One region of the Erwinia sp. TECH1 genome, then DNA from elsewhere that is predicted to be linked to it. Evidence: predicted binding sites of a transcription regulator. Region 1 holds the regulator's gene; each other region holds the start of a gene.
The links. The regulator PurR, encoded in region 1, represses purine synthesis genes. The targets are predictions, from matches to a motif close to CANGCAAACGTTTGCNTG.
Positions count from the first base shown of each region.

Region 2: the regulator PurR is predicted to act here: its motif matches at 1,631-1,648, upstream of serA (phosphoglycerate dehydrogenase).
Region 3: the regulator PurR is predicted to act here: its motif matches at 2,410-2,427, upstream of ACVWZ0_RS00530 (nucleobase:cation symporter-2 family protein).

Region 1 is NZ_JBSRZK010000001.1:2,106,506-2,110,669, forward strand. Features, by position in the region: gene punC (purine nucleoside transporter PunC) at 1-221, opposite strand, end outside; gene punR (DNA-binding transcriptional activator PunR) at 336-1,244, shown strand; gene purR (HTH-type transcriptional repressor PurR) at 1,275-2,300, opposite strand; gene ACVWZ0_RS09940 (C40 family peptidase) at 2,620-3,402, opposite strand; gene ACVWZ0_RS09945 (Grx4 family monothiol glutaredoxin) at 3,763-4,101, shown strand; gene rnt (ribonuclease T) at 4,163-4,164, opposite strand, start outside.
Region 2 is NZ_JBSRZK010000001.1:3,902,780-3,906,943, forward strand. Features, by position in the region: gene ACVWZ0_RS18270 (5-formyltetrahydrofolate cyclo-ligase) at 1-309, shown strand, start outside; gene serA (phosphoglycerate dehydrogenase) at 303-1,538, opposite strand; gene rpiA (ribose-5-phosphate isomerase RpiA) at 2,142-2,801, opposite strand; gene ACVWZ0_RS18285 (LysR family transcriptional regulator ArgP) at 3,000-3,896, shown strand; gene ACVWZ0_RS18290 (oxidative stress defense protein) at 3,987-4,164, opposite strand, start outside.
Region 3 is NZ_JBSRZK010000001.1:105,555-109,718, reverse strand. Features, by position in the region: gene ACVWZ0_RS00535 (AsmA family protein) at 1-870, opposite strand, end outside; gene ACVWZ0_RS00530 (nucleobase:cation symporter-2 family protein) at 975-2,357, opposite strand; gene ACVWZ0_RS00525 (SDR family oxidoreductase) at 2,518-3,180, shown strand; gene recG (ATP-dependent DNA helicase RecG) at 3,218-4,164, opposite strand, start outside.

The DNA of each region.
Region 1 (4,164 bases):
AACAGCACCGGCTTGCGGCCAATGCGGTCGGAAAGCGGCCCCCAGAACAGCTGCGCGCTGGCAAACCCGGCCAGGAACAGGCTGAGGCTGGCGCTGATGACGCCCGCTTCGGTTTGCAAATCCTGCTGCATCGCCGTAAAGGCGGGCAGATACATATCGGTGGCAAGAAAACCCGCAACGCTGAGCAGCGCGAGGTAAAGTAAAAATCCTTTCGACGGCATGAGATTTTGCTCTTTTTTATCAGGTGAATAGCGGACGGCAGTGTAAAAGAGTGCGATAGCGGTTGTGAAACGGTAATATTTGCGTCTTGCGTTCAAAAATTTTGCAGGAAGAATATGTGGTCAGAACACTCGCTTGAGGTGATTGATGCGGTCGCCCGAACCGGCAGCTTTACCGCCGCAGCGGCGGAGCTGCATCGCGTTCCGTCCGCCATCAGCTATACCGTGCGCCAGCTGGAAGAGTGGCTGGCGGTGCCGCTGTTCGAGCGGCGTCACCGGGACGTGGTCTTAACGGCGGCGGGCGAGGTCTTTATTCAGGAAGGGCGGAGTGTTATCAAAAAAATGCTTGCCACGCGACGCCAGTGTCAGCAGGTCGCCAACGGCTGGCGCGGCCAGCTGAATATTGCCGTCGATCGCATTGTTAAAACCGCGCGTACGCGCCAGCTGGTGGTGGATTTTTACCGACATTTTCCCGATATGGAACTGCATCTTTCACCGGAGGTATTCAACGGCGTATGGGATGCGCTGGCCGACGGCCGGGTTGACGTGGCGATAGGCGCGACGCAGGCCATTCCGGTCGGCGGACGCTTCGCCTTTCGCAATATGGGAATGCTCAACTGGCGCTGCGTGGTGAAGGCGGATCATCCGCTTGCGCAACACCGGGAGAAGGTTAGCGAGGAGGCGATCCGGGAGTGGCCTTCGCTGGTGCTGGAAGATACCTCGCGCGCGCTGCCGAAAAGAACCACCTGGACGCTGGATAATCAGCGACGGCTGGTCGCGCCGGACTGGGAGAGCGCGTTTGATTGCCTGCTGGCCGGGCTGTGTGTCGGCATGGTGCCGGGGCATCTTGCGCAACCGCTGCTGCAAAACGGCTCGCTGTGCGAACTGAGGCTGGATCCGCCTTTTCCGGATAGCCCCTGCTGCGTCAGCTGGTCGGAACAGCAGGCGTCGCCAGCGCTGCGCTGGCTGCTGGATTATTTAGGCGAAACGGAAACGCTGAACAGCGAATGGCTGCGGGAGGCGTAAAAGACGGGCAGCGGATGGCCGCCCGTGCGCTTAGCGACGGTAGTCGAGGAAAGGGCCGTCCGCTACGGAGCGACGTTCAATCAGCGTCGGATGCACTTCAATCGTCTGCGGCTCTTCGCGTTTGCTGGTAATACGATCGAGCAGCATATTGAAGGCCGTTGCGCCCAGACGCTCTTTCGGCTGGTGGACGGTGGTCAGCGCGGGGGTAAAGTAGCGCGAGTTGCGCACGTTATCATACCCGATCACCGAAATATCCTGCGGTACGCGCAGGCCCATCTCGTCTGCGGCGCAAATCGCGCCCATCGCCATCACGTCGCCGCCGCAGAATACCGCGGTAGGACGCTGTTTTTGCGCCAGCAGCTGCTGCATGGCGCGATAGCCCGATTCCGGCTCAAAATCGCCCTGAACCAGCCACTCTTCGCGCAGCGTAATCCCCGCTTCGTTCAGCGCCTTGAGGAAGCCGGCATGACGACCGCCGCCGGTATTGCGCTCCATATGGCCCGGGATCACGCCGATATCGCGGTGGCCGCGATCGATCAGATAGCGGCCTGCCAGATAACCGCCTTCAAAAGCGTTATCGAGAATAGTGTCGGTAAAATCGCCGCGCGACTCGCCCCAGTCCATGACGACCATCGGGATGTTGCGGTGATCTTCCAGCATCTTAATCAGCTCATCCGGGTACTCGGCGCACATGACCAGCAGGCCATCGACGCGTTTTTGCGCCATCATCGACAGATAGGCCTGCTGCTTTTCCAGTTCGTTATGCGCGTTGCCCAAAATCAGCGTATAGCCTTTGGCAAAACAGCTGTGTTCAACCGCCTCAATAATTTCGGCGAAATAGGGCGCCTCGCTGGAGGTCGCCAGCAGGCCAATGGTTTTGGTGTTATTGACCTTCAGGCTGCGGGCCACGGCGCTGGGCGAATAGTGCAGCGCTTTGATCGCTGCCCAGACGGCTTCCCGCGTGTCTTCAGCGACAAAGCGGGTTTTATTAATGACGTGGGACACCGTGGTGGTTGAGACACCGGCGCGTTTGGCCACATCTTTTATGGTTGCCATGGAAAAAGACTCCTGCGCTGTTCAGTAAGTCACTGAAAAGCGGTTTGTTAAACGATTGCCTGGAATGATGATAATCCTGATATAAGTTGCGCATAATTTGTTGCGGAATGGTTATAACAGGAGGGAGTTCAGGGTGGCGAAACAGACTTGAGCAGAACATCATGTCGGCTAAATGCCTGTTGCGCAACAAACCGTGGATTCTAACAAGAGCAGGCGCAGAACACGAGGGTTTTAGGGCAACAGGCGAAAATTTTGCGCAAATAAGAGTAAACCGGCCCGGATCGTTTGCGCGATCCGGGCCTCCAGCCTGCTGAGTGGGCTAGCGGATAGTTTTCGGCGTCATGACGCGGCGAGCGCCGACGTAGTGCTGCTCCCAGTAATCTTCGCTGAGCATACTCACCTGGATATCCTTGCCGGTACGCGGCGACTGGATAAACTTGCCGTTGCCCAGGTAAACGCCAACGTGATCCGCCGAGGCGCGGCCGTTGATGCTGAAAAATACCAGATCGCCTTTTTCCAGCTCGTTGCGCTTGATCGAAGCCGCATCCCGCAGATGGTACATTTCGTTAGCGGTGCGAGGGATCTTAAACTTCACCAGATCTTTATAGGCATACCAGACCAGACCGCTACAGTCGAAACCGGTCTTGGGCGAGGTGCCGCCCCAGAGATAGGGCTTGCCCAGCTGGTTCATCAGCTTGCTCATCGCCGTTTCGCGGGCTTTCTGATAGCGGGCGCGATGCGCTTTGCTGAGCTTAAGCGGGGCCGAGGCCGAGCCGCTGGTTAAGGCTTCCGTCTCTTCGTTGCGCAAGCGATGACGACCATAGCGTTTCTTGGGCGGCAGCGCAGCGGCGACGGTCTGCGTTTTTTTGCGCAGCTTAAACTTTTTAGCAAGGGGCGAACGGCTTTTGGTTGGGCTGGCTTCTTTTACTTTACGTGTAGAGGTTTTCACCGGGCGGCGCTTGCGGCGATCGTCTTCACGAGCAGGCGTGGCGCTGTCTGCTTTGTGGTGGTCCGCTTTAACGGCAGCGTGTGGCGATGCGTGCGCCACAGACATAAACAGCTGGGCAAAGGCCAGCATCAGCAACGTGATGAGTAAACGCATCTTTACCATTAACAGTTTGTGCTCCCGCCAGTGGCAAGAGCATGGCTAAATAAGGAGATCTGCGCCTGGGCAGTCAGTCAGGACGATTCTAATCGAACTCTTTACTAAAAAGTAAGGCCTTTTTTGTTTCAATCGTCGCAAAGCGGTAAAAGCTGTAAAATTTAGCCTGTTCAAACATTTATCTGCGCAAATTTGCCGCTGATATTTACAGTTAACGCAGCACCGCCGGACCGAAAATGGTATTTTAACATTTTGTTTTCCGACCGTAGCGTCAGCGGGCGACTGAAAATGACATTTTCATCACGCTCGCAGACTCGCTACACTATACAGACACGAAGTAGCCGATTGAGGAAGGCATTTATGAGCACCATTGAGAAGATTGAGCGCCAGATCGCAGAAAACCCGATTCTGCTGTATATGAAAGGTTCCCCAAAACTGCCAAGCTGCGGCTTTTCCGCGCAGGCCGTACAGGCGCTGTCCGCCTGCGGCGAGCGTTTCGCCTATGTCGATATCCTGCAGAATCCGGAAATTCGTGCTGAGCTGCCTAAATACGCCAACTGGCCGACTTTTCCACAGCTGTGGGTAGACGGCGAGCTGGTCGGCGGCTGTGACATCATTATTCAGATGTTTCAGGCGGGCGAACTGCAGCAGCTGATCAAAGAGACGGCGCAGAAATATCCTTCCGACGCAACAGAATAAAACGTTGCGCTAAGCGAAGAGACTATCGGACAGGCCTGACAATGCGTCAGGCCTGTTTTTTTT
Region 2 (4,164 bases), 1.8 Mb from region 1:
CCGGAACCGCCGCTGGATATCCGCAACCTGGCCACGCTGGACGAGCTGGATGTGATAATGGTGCCGCTGGTGGCGTTCGATCGGGCCGGACAGCGTCTGGGTATGGGCGGCGGCTTTTATGACCGCACTCTGCAAAATTGGCCGCAGCACGGCCTGTTGCCGATTGGCCTGGCGCATGACTGTCAGCAGGTAGAAACATTGCCCGTGGCGGAATGGGATGTGCCTTTGCCGGCGATAATTACGCCTTCGCGGCTCTGGCAATGGCAGGAAAAGCGTCCCACGAGCGGGGACGCTTTGCGTCATCAGTAAAGCAGACGAGCGCGAATGGTGCCCGGAATCGCTTTCATCTGCTGAAGCGCGTTGTCGGCCACTTCCTTCGTCGCATCGATATCGATCACCACATAGCCCATCTGCGGCGTGGTTTGCAGATACTGCGCGGCAATGTTGATGCCCTGACCGGCAAAGATATTGTTGATGGCGGTCAGCACGCCGGGACGGTTCTCGTGAATATGCAGCAGGCGGCTCTGCTGGCCATGCATCGGCAGCGACACTTCCGGGAAGTTAACCGCTGACAGCGTCGAGCCGTTATCTGAGTATTTCGCCAGTTTACCCGCTACTTCAATCCCGATATTTTCCTGCGCTTCCTGCGTTGAACCGCCGATATGCGGCGTCAGGATCACGTTGTCGAACTCGCACAGCGGCGAATTAAACGGATCGGCGTTAGTTGCCGGCTCTTCCGGGAAGACGTCGATGGCCGCGCCGGCCAGATGTTTGTCCGCCAGCACTTTGCACAGCGCCGGAATATCCACTACCGTGCCGCGTGAAGCGTTGATCAGCAGCGAGCCGGGTTTCATCATCGCCAGCTCTTCCGCACCCATCATATTCTGGGTGGAGGCCGTTTCCGGCACGTGCAGGCTGACCACATCACTCATATTCAGCAGTTCGGAGAGGTAGCGAACCTGCGTGGCGTTGCCGAGCGGCAGCTTGCTTTCGATATCGTAAAAGTAGACGTGCATCCCTAAGCTTTCGGCCAGCACGCCCAGCTGCATACCGATATGGCCATAGCCGATAATGCCCAGCTTTTTGCCGCGCGCCTCATAAGAGCCGACCGCCAGCTTGTTCCAGATGCCGCGGTGCGCTTTAGCATTGGCGGCCGGTACGCCGCGCAGCATCAGCAGCAGCTCGCCGATGACCAGTTCTGCTACGGATCGGGTATTGGAGAAAGGCGCATTGAACACCGGAATACCGCGTTTTTCTGCGGCCTGCAAATCGACCTGGTTAGTGCCGATGCAGAAGCAGCCTACCGCGACGAGTTTTTCTGCCGCGGCGAAAATCTCTTCGGTCAGGTTGGTACGCGAGCGGATACCAATAAAGTGCGCATCGCGGATCGCTTCTTTCAGCGTTTCGCTGTCCAGCGCGCCCTTGTGAAATTCGATGTTGGTGTAGCCTGACGCCCGAAGATTCTCAATCGCGCTCTGGTGCACGCCTTCGACCAGCAGGAACTTAATCTTGTCTTTCTCCAGTGATACTTTTGCCATTTCCCGACCCTATTCAGCAGACTTCAGAAGTGACTGACTCCGTGAGGAATAAGTCAGCCTTCTGTCAAAATATCAAAATTTACGCGCGCGGCAATACAAACGATTGCCTTGCGGCCAGCACGGCAGCCGAAAGCATCAGCATAAATCGGCAGATAATCATGACACGTGAAGCATCGTCAGCAGGATCGCGAGGCGGGGGTAAATTCCGTGACATAAGTCACCAAATTTGTGGGGCAAAAGAAAAGATGTTTTTTTATAAAAATTAACCGAGGCGATAGCCGCGCCGGTAAGATCGTTTTTTTATGGCTTAGAGCTTAGAGCTTAGAGCTTAGAGCTTAGAGCTTAGAGCTTAGAGCTTAGAGCTTAGAGCTTATCGATTGTGGCCTGGCATTTAGCACCTGGCACTTAGTACTTAGTACTTAGCACTTAGCACTTAGCACTTAGCACTTAGCATTCAGAGCTTACGGCTACAGCTATGACCTGGCGCTTATAGCTATGGCTACAGCTATGACTTAGAGCCTGGCGCTTAAGGTCGCGGCTGACGGCCACGACCTTGATGCACTACCGGCCATTCCCGGCTGGTAAAACGGCCACGCTAATCAGCTAATCGCCCAGCGTTTTTACACCGTTTGCCGTGCCGATCAGCGCCACGTCCGCGCCACGCGTGGCGAAAAGCCCCACCGTGACTACGCCCGGCAGCGCGTTGATGGCTTTTTCCAGCGCGACGGCATCCAGGATTTTCAGATTATGCACGTCCAGGATGACGTTACCGTTATCGGTGACCACCTGCTGACGATATTCCGGCAGGCCGCCCAGCTTCACCAGCTCGCGCGCCACAAAGCTGCGAGCCATAGGAATGACCTCGACCGGCAGCGGAAATTTGCCCAGCACGTCGACCTGCTTGGATTCGTCGGCGATGCAGACGAACTTCTTCGCCACGGCGGCAATGATTTTTTCACGGGTCAGCGCCGCGCCCCCGCCTTTAATCATCTGCATCGCGCTGTTGATCTCGTCGGCGCCGTCAACGTAAACCGACAGGGAATCCACCTCGTTCAAATCGAAAACCGGAATACCTAAGCTTTTCAGCCGGAGCGTGGAAGCCTCCGAGCTGGAAACCGCGCCTTCAATCTCATTTTTAATCGAGCCCAGCGCATCAATAAAGTGGGCGGCGGTCGATCCGGTGCCCACGCCAACGATAGTGCCGCGTTCAACATAGTTTAACGCGGCCCAGCCAACGGCTTTTTTCAGTTCATCCTGCGTCATGGTAAGTTTAGAATCCGTGCTGCTACTGTGTGGCGATAGTATAAAGCAACCCTCGTTGAAAAAACCGCCCTGCGGCGCCATTTGTTGTCACTCTGGAAGAGAGACCGCAAAACCGGGACGCCAGCTTTAAGCGCAGGGCAAAATGGCAAAAATATGGCATAGTGCAGATTCCACACCTGAAAGAGAGCTAAAACAACAATGAAACGCCCGGACTATCGAACGCTTCAGGCGCTGGATGCAGTCATTCGCGAGCGCGGCTTTGAACGCGCGGCGCAAAAACTTTGTATTACCCAGTCAGCCGTTTCCCAGCGCATCAAGCAGCTGGAAAATATGTTTGGTCAGCCGCTGCTGGTGCGCACCGTGCCGCCTCGCCCTACCGAACAGGGGCAAAAGCTGCTGGCGTTGCTGCATCAGGTAGAGCTGCTGGAAGAAGAGTGGCTGGGCGATGAAAACAGCGGCACCACGCCGCTGCTGCTGTCGCTGGCAGTGAACGCCGACAGTCTGGCGACCTGGCTGCTGCCCGCGCTGAAAACGGTGCTGAGCGATTCACCGGTGCGCCTGAATCTTCAGGTGGAAGACGAAACCCGTACCCAGGAGCGCCTGCGGCGCGGCGAAGTAGTCGGCGCGGTAAGTATCCAGCCGCAGCCGCTGCCAAGCTGCCTGGTGGATCAGCTCGGCGCGCTGGATTATCTGTTTGTCGGCTCGAAAGAGTTCGCCGCGCGCTACTTTCCGAACGGCGTGACCCGCTCCGCACTGCTGAAGGCGCCGGCGGTGGCTTTCGATCATCTTGACGATATGCATCAGGCGTTTTTACAGCAGAATTTCGATCTGTCGCCCGGCAGCGTGCCGTGCCATATCGTTAACTCGTCGGAGGCTTTTGTGCAGCTGGCGCGTCAGGGCACGACCTGCTGTATGATCCCGCACTTACAGATTGAGCGCGAGCTGGCGGAAGGCGAACTGATCGATCTGACGCCGGGGCTGTTTCAGCGCCGAATGCTGTACTGGCATCGTTTTGCGCCGGAAAGCCGCCTGATGCGCAAAGTGACCGACGCGCTGATTGCCCACGGCCATCGCGTGCTGCGCCAGGGGGAATAGCGCTCAGGTTGGAGCGGATTTTTGCCTGGCATCCCTGGCAAAGAAAAGCGTCCGGAATGCTTACCGGACGCGGCTTTCAGCAAGCTGAGATTACTGCTTGCGCTGTAGCTCAAACACCACATCCACCTGATCGTCAAAGTGAATGCTCTGCTGCTCGTAGGTTTGCGCGGCCGAGCTCATCGGCGCGGCGTCGGCGGTTTTAAACATTCTCGCCATTGGCATCGGCTGATAGTTGGCTACGTGATAGCGAATGCTGTAAACCGGCCCC
Region 3 (4,164 bases), 2.0 Mb from region 1:
CTCGCTTTCCCAGTCGCCGTCGCGCAGCGTTATATTTTTCAACGCCAGATTAAGATCGGTCACCGCCCAGTTCTGACCTTCCAGTCGGGCATCGGTTACATCCACTCGCTCGAAATGCACGACGGGCAGCGTCAGTAGAGGCTGTAGAAATTCGGCAAGCGTTTTGCTGCTTTGCAGACGCAGATTGTTCAGCCTTAGCGTGCTGACCTGCCAGCTGCCCTGCTCGTCACGCTGTGCGCTGGCCGTCACCGATCCGCGCGCCACGTCGGCGCCCATATTACTAAGCTCCAGCTGTTTGGACCTGATGCGGCCTTCAATCAGCACATTCCTGGCGGGAATGTCTTTAAACGTCAGCGATCCGGCGCTGAACTGGAAGCTGGCATTATTACCGATAAAGCTTGTCGCCTCGGGCTGCCACGGCATCACGCCGCCGTTTACGTGCTGAGCGTCCAGGGGCAGCATGTCGTGATGGCTGCTAACCGCCATTTCGCTCAGCTGCAAACGCGCTGCGGAAAGAGGCAGTTGGCTGGTTTTGCTGGTAATTCTTAGCGTACCCTGGTTAAGCAAAACGCTGGCAAAATGCAGCGGCCGTGAAAACTGCCCGGCGCTTAACCCTAAGTCGACGCTTTTTGCCACCAGGGTGGCTGGTCGGGTTTTATGGCCGAACGAAACGTCATGAAGGATGAGATGCGATGGCGCGGAAAAATTATGCTCCAGCTTGCCGACTGCCAGCTGATAACTACTGTGCTGGCTAACGGTGCGGCTGAGCCAGCTGGCTCCCCAGCGAGTTTGCAGCAGTAGATACAACACAATGACCAATGCCAGCAGGATAACCAGCAGCGAAAGAAGAATTTTTCCAACAAATTTCATGAGCTATCCCTGTGCGCTTGCAATAAGGGGTGTTATGCCTGATTTATGCGCGAAGCTCAACCCTGGGAAGACGGCAGAAGGCGCTTTGCCCTCTGCCGTTTACGCTATTTCTCCTGCGGGAAAAGCAGATTCAGGATGATAGCGGTAATGCCGCCGGCGGCGATGCCGGAAGAGAGCAGCGTTTTCAGCCATTCCGGTGCGAATTGCAGGATCAGCGGCTGTTGTGAAACGCCCAGTCCCACCGCCAGCGACAGCGCAATAATCATAATCGCCCGACGATTCAACGGCTCGCGCGAGACGATGCGCACGCCCGAGGCCGCAATCGTACCAAACATAACGATGGTCGCGCCGCCCAGCACCGGTTCAGGAATATGCTGCACAAAGCCGCTGACCGCCGGGAAAAGCCCCAGCACGATCAGCATCAGCGCCACCACGAAGCCAACGTAGCGGCTGGCGACGCCGGTCAGCTGGATCACGCCGTTGTTCTGTCCAAAACAGGAGTTGGGAAAGGTATTAAACAGCGCCGAGACGCACGAGTTCAGGCCGTTCGCCAGCACGCCGCCTTTCAGCCGCTTCATATAGAGCGGGCCGCTGACCGGCTGTTCGGAAACGTCGGAAGTGGCGGTAATATCGCCGATGGTTTCCAGCGAGGTCACCATAAATACCAGCATCAGCGGGATCAGCAAATTCCAGTCGATGCCCAGCCCGTAATAGAAAGGCTGTGGCACGGCAATCAGCGGCTGGTTCGTTGCGGCGGTTCCGGCGGGGAGCATATCCATCAGCCAGGCCAGCAGATAGCCAACGGCCATGGCTATCACCAGAGAAGCCACGCGCAAATAAGGATTACGCTGGCGGTTCAGCAAAATAATCACCAGCAGCACCGCGCCGGCCAGCAGCAGGTTCTTTGGCGCACCAAAGGTGTGATCGCCCATGGCGGCAAAACCGCCGCCGATAGAGGTCAGGCCGACCTGGATCAGCGACAGACCGATAATCATCACCACAATGCCGGAAACCAGCGGCGTAATTACGCGGCGCGCCAGATGCAGCACGCGGGAAAGCGCCATTTCGGTAACGGAAGCCAGCATCAGCGTGCCGAACAGGGCGGCCATCATGGTCGGCACATCAGCGCCGCCGTTTTTCAGCGCCATGCCGCCCATGATCAGCGGCGTCACAAAGTTAAAGCTGGTGCCCTGAATCGACAGCAGTCCCGATCCTATCGGCCCCCAGGTTTTTATTTGCAGCACCGAGGCGACCCCGGAGGCGAACAGTGACATGCTGATAATATGCTGCGTGTCCTGAGCGGGCAGGCCCAAAGCCTGGCAGATCAATAGTGCGGGCGTGATAACCGCCACAAACATCGCCAGCAAATGCTGGCAGGCAGCAAACAGCGTTTGCGGCAGCGGGGGACGATCTTCAAGGCGGTAAATTAATTCACTTTTTGCAGCGGGCGCTGCGCTGCGGCTGGCTTCAGAAAAATTAGCGGACATGCTCAGGGGTTCCGTGGCGAACAAAGTGGCGATTTTAAGCTTCTCCACGGCAAAAGCAAACGATTGCCAACAGCATCGGCTAAACGCCGGACGGCAAAGCGAACCACAATTCACTAAGCTTAATCATCGCGCCTGCGGGCCAGAAAAAAGGAAGCACACAATGAACGTATTTATTATTGGCGCAACGGGCGGCGTGGGGCGACGTCTCAGAAAACGGCTGGTCAATGCGGGCCATCAGGTAACGGGGCTGCATCGTCGGGACAGTCAAAAAGAGGCGCTGGAAGCCGATGGTGTAAAACCGGTCAATATCGACCTGATGAACACCAGTAGCGAAAGGCTGGCGGCGGCGATGCAGGGCTGCGATGCCGTGGTGTTCTCCGCAGGCGCAGCAGGCGCTGGCGTAGATCTCACCGACGGCATTGACGGCCGTGGCGCGCGCTTCGCTGCCGAGGCCGCCAGGCTGGCCGGTATTCAGCGTTTTCTGCTGGTTTCCGCTTTTCCGGATGCCGGAAGGGGCAAGGCGCCTTCGCCGGGCTTTGAGCACTATATGCAGGTAAAAAAGCAGGCCGACGTGATGCTTTCCGCCACCTCACTGGACTGGGTGATCCTGCGGCCCGGCACGCTGGTTAACGAAGCGGGCACGGGAAAAGTCAACGCCGGGTTGGCCATCCCTTACGGCACCATCCCGCGCGATGATGTGGCCGCTGTGCTGCATTCGCTGATTGAGCAGCCAGAGGTGAAAAGGGTGATTATTGAGTTAACCGGCGGCGAGCAGCCCGTTAACGAGGCGGTCGCCGCGATGGCTGCCTTTAGCGGCCGGTAGCCGCAGAGCAGGAGAAAAGACAGCAGGCTGCCGGGGGTCAGGCGTTGGTATAGCGCTCGGTTTCCGGCATCCAGCGTTCAATCAGCGCCTGCGCCTGTTCAGGATAGTGCTGATGAATATGGCGGGCGACGCGCTGCACTTCCGGGATCATCGCGCCATCGCGTACCAGATCGGCTACCTTAAATTCGGCGTTGCCCGTCTGGCGCGTGCCCAGCAGTTCGCCAGGACCGCGGATTTCCAGATCGCATTGCGCAATCACAAAGCCGTCGTTGCTGTCGCGCAGAACCTGCAAGCGTTTCTGCGCGGTTTTGCTCAGCGGCGCTTTATAAAGCAGCACGCAGTGGGAGGCAACCGAGCCGCGACCGACGCGGCCCCGCAGCTGATGCAGCTGCGCCAGGCCCAGCCTTTCCGGGTTTTCAATGATCATCAGGCTGGCATTAGGCACATCCACGCCAACTTCGATGACCGTAGTAGCGACCAGCAGGTCAATCTCGCCCTGTTTAAACGCCTGCATCACCGCCTGCTTCTCGGTGGGTTTCATCCTGCCATGCACCAGCCCGACGTGCAGCTCTGGCAGCGCCAGCTTCAGCTCTTCCCAGGTGGCTTCGGCGGCCTGGGCTTCCAGCTGTTCCGACTCTTCAATCAGCGTACAGACCCAGTAGGCCTGGCGACCTTCGCCGCTACAGGCGTTCTGCACGCGGGTAATAATATCGGCGCGCCGCGTATCGGGAATGGCGACGGTAGTGACCGGCGTACGGCCCGGCGGCAGCTCGTCAATGGTGGAGGTTTCCAGATCCGCATAGGCGGTCATCGCCAGCGTACGCGGGATCGGCGTCGCGGTCATAATCAGCTGATGAGGATGAAAACCCTGCTCCTGACCTTTCTCCCACAGCGCCAGCCGCTGGTGGACGCCAAAGCGGTGCTGCTCGTCAATAATCACCAGCGCCAGGCCGTTAAACTGCACCTGTTCCTGGAAAATGGCGT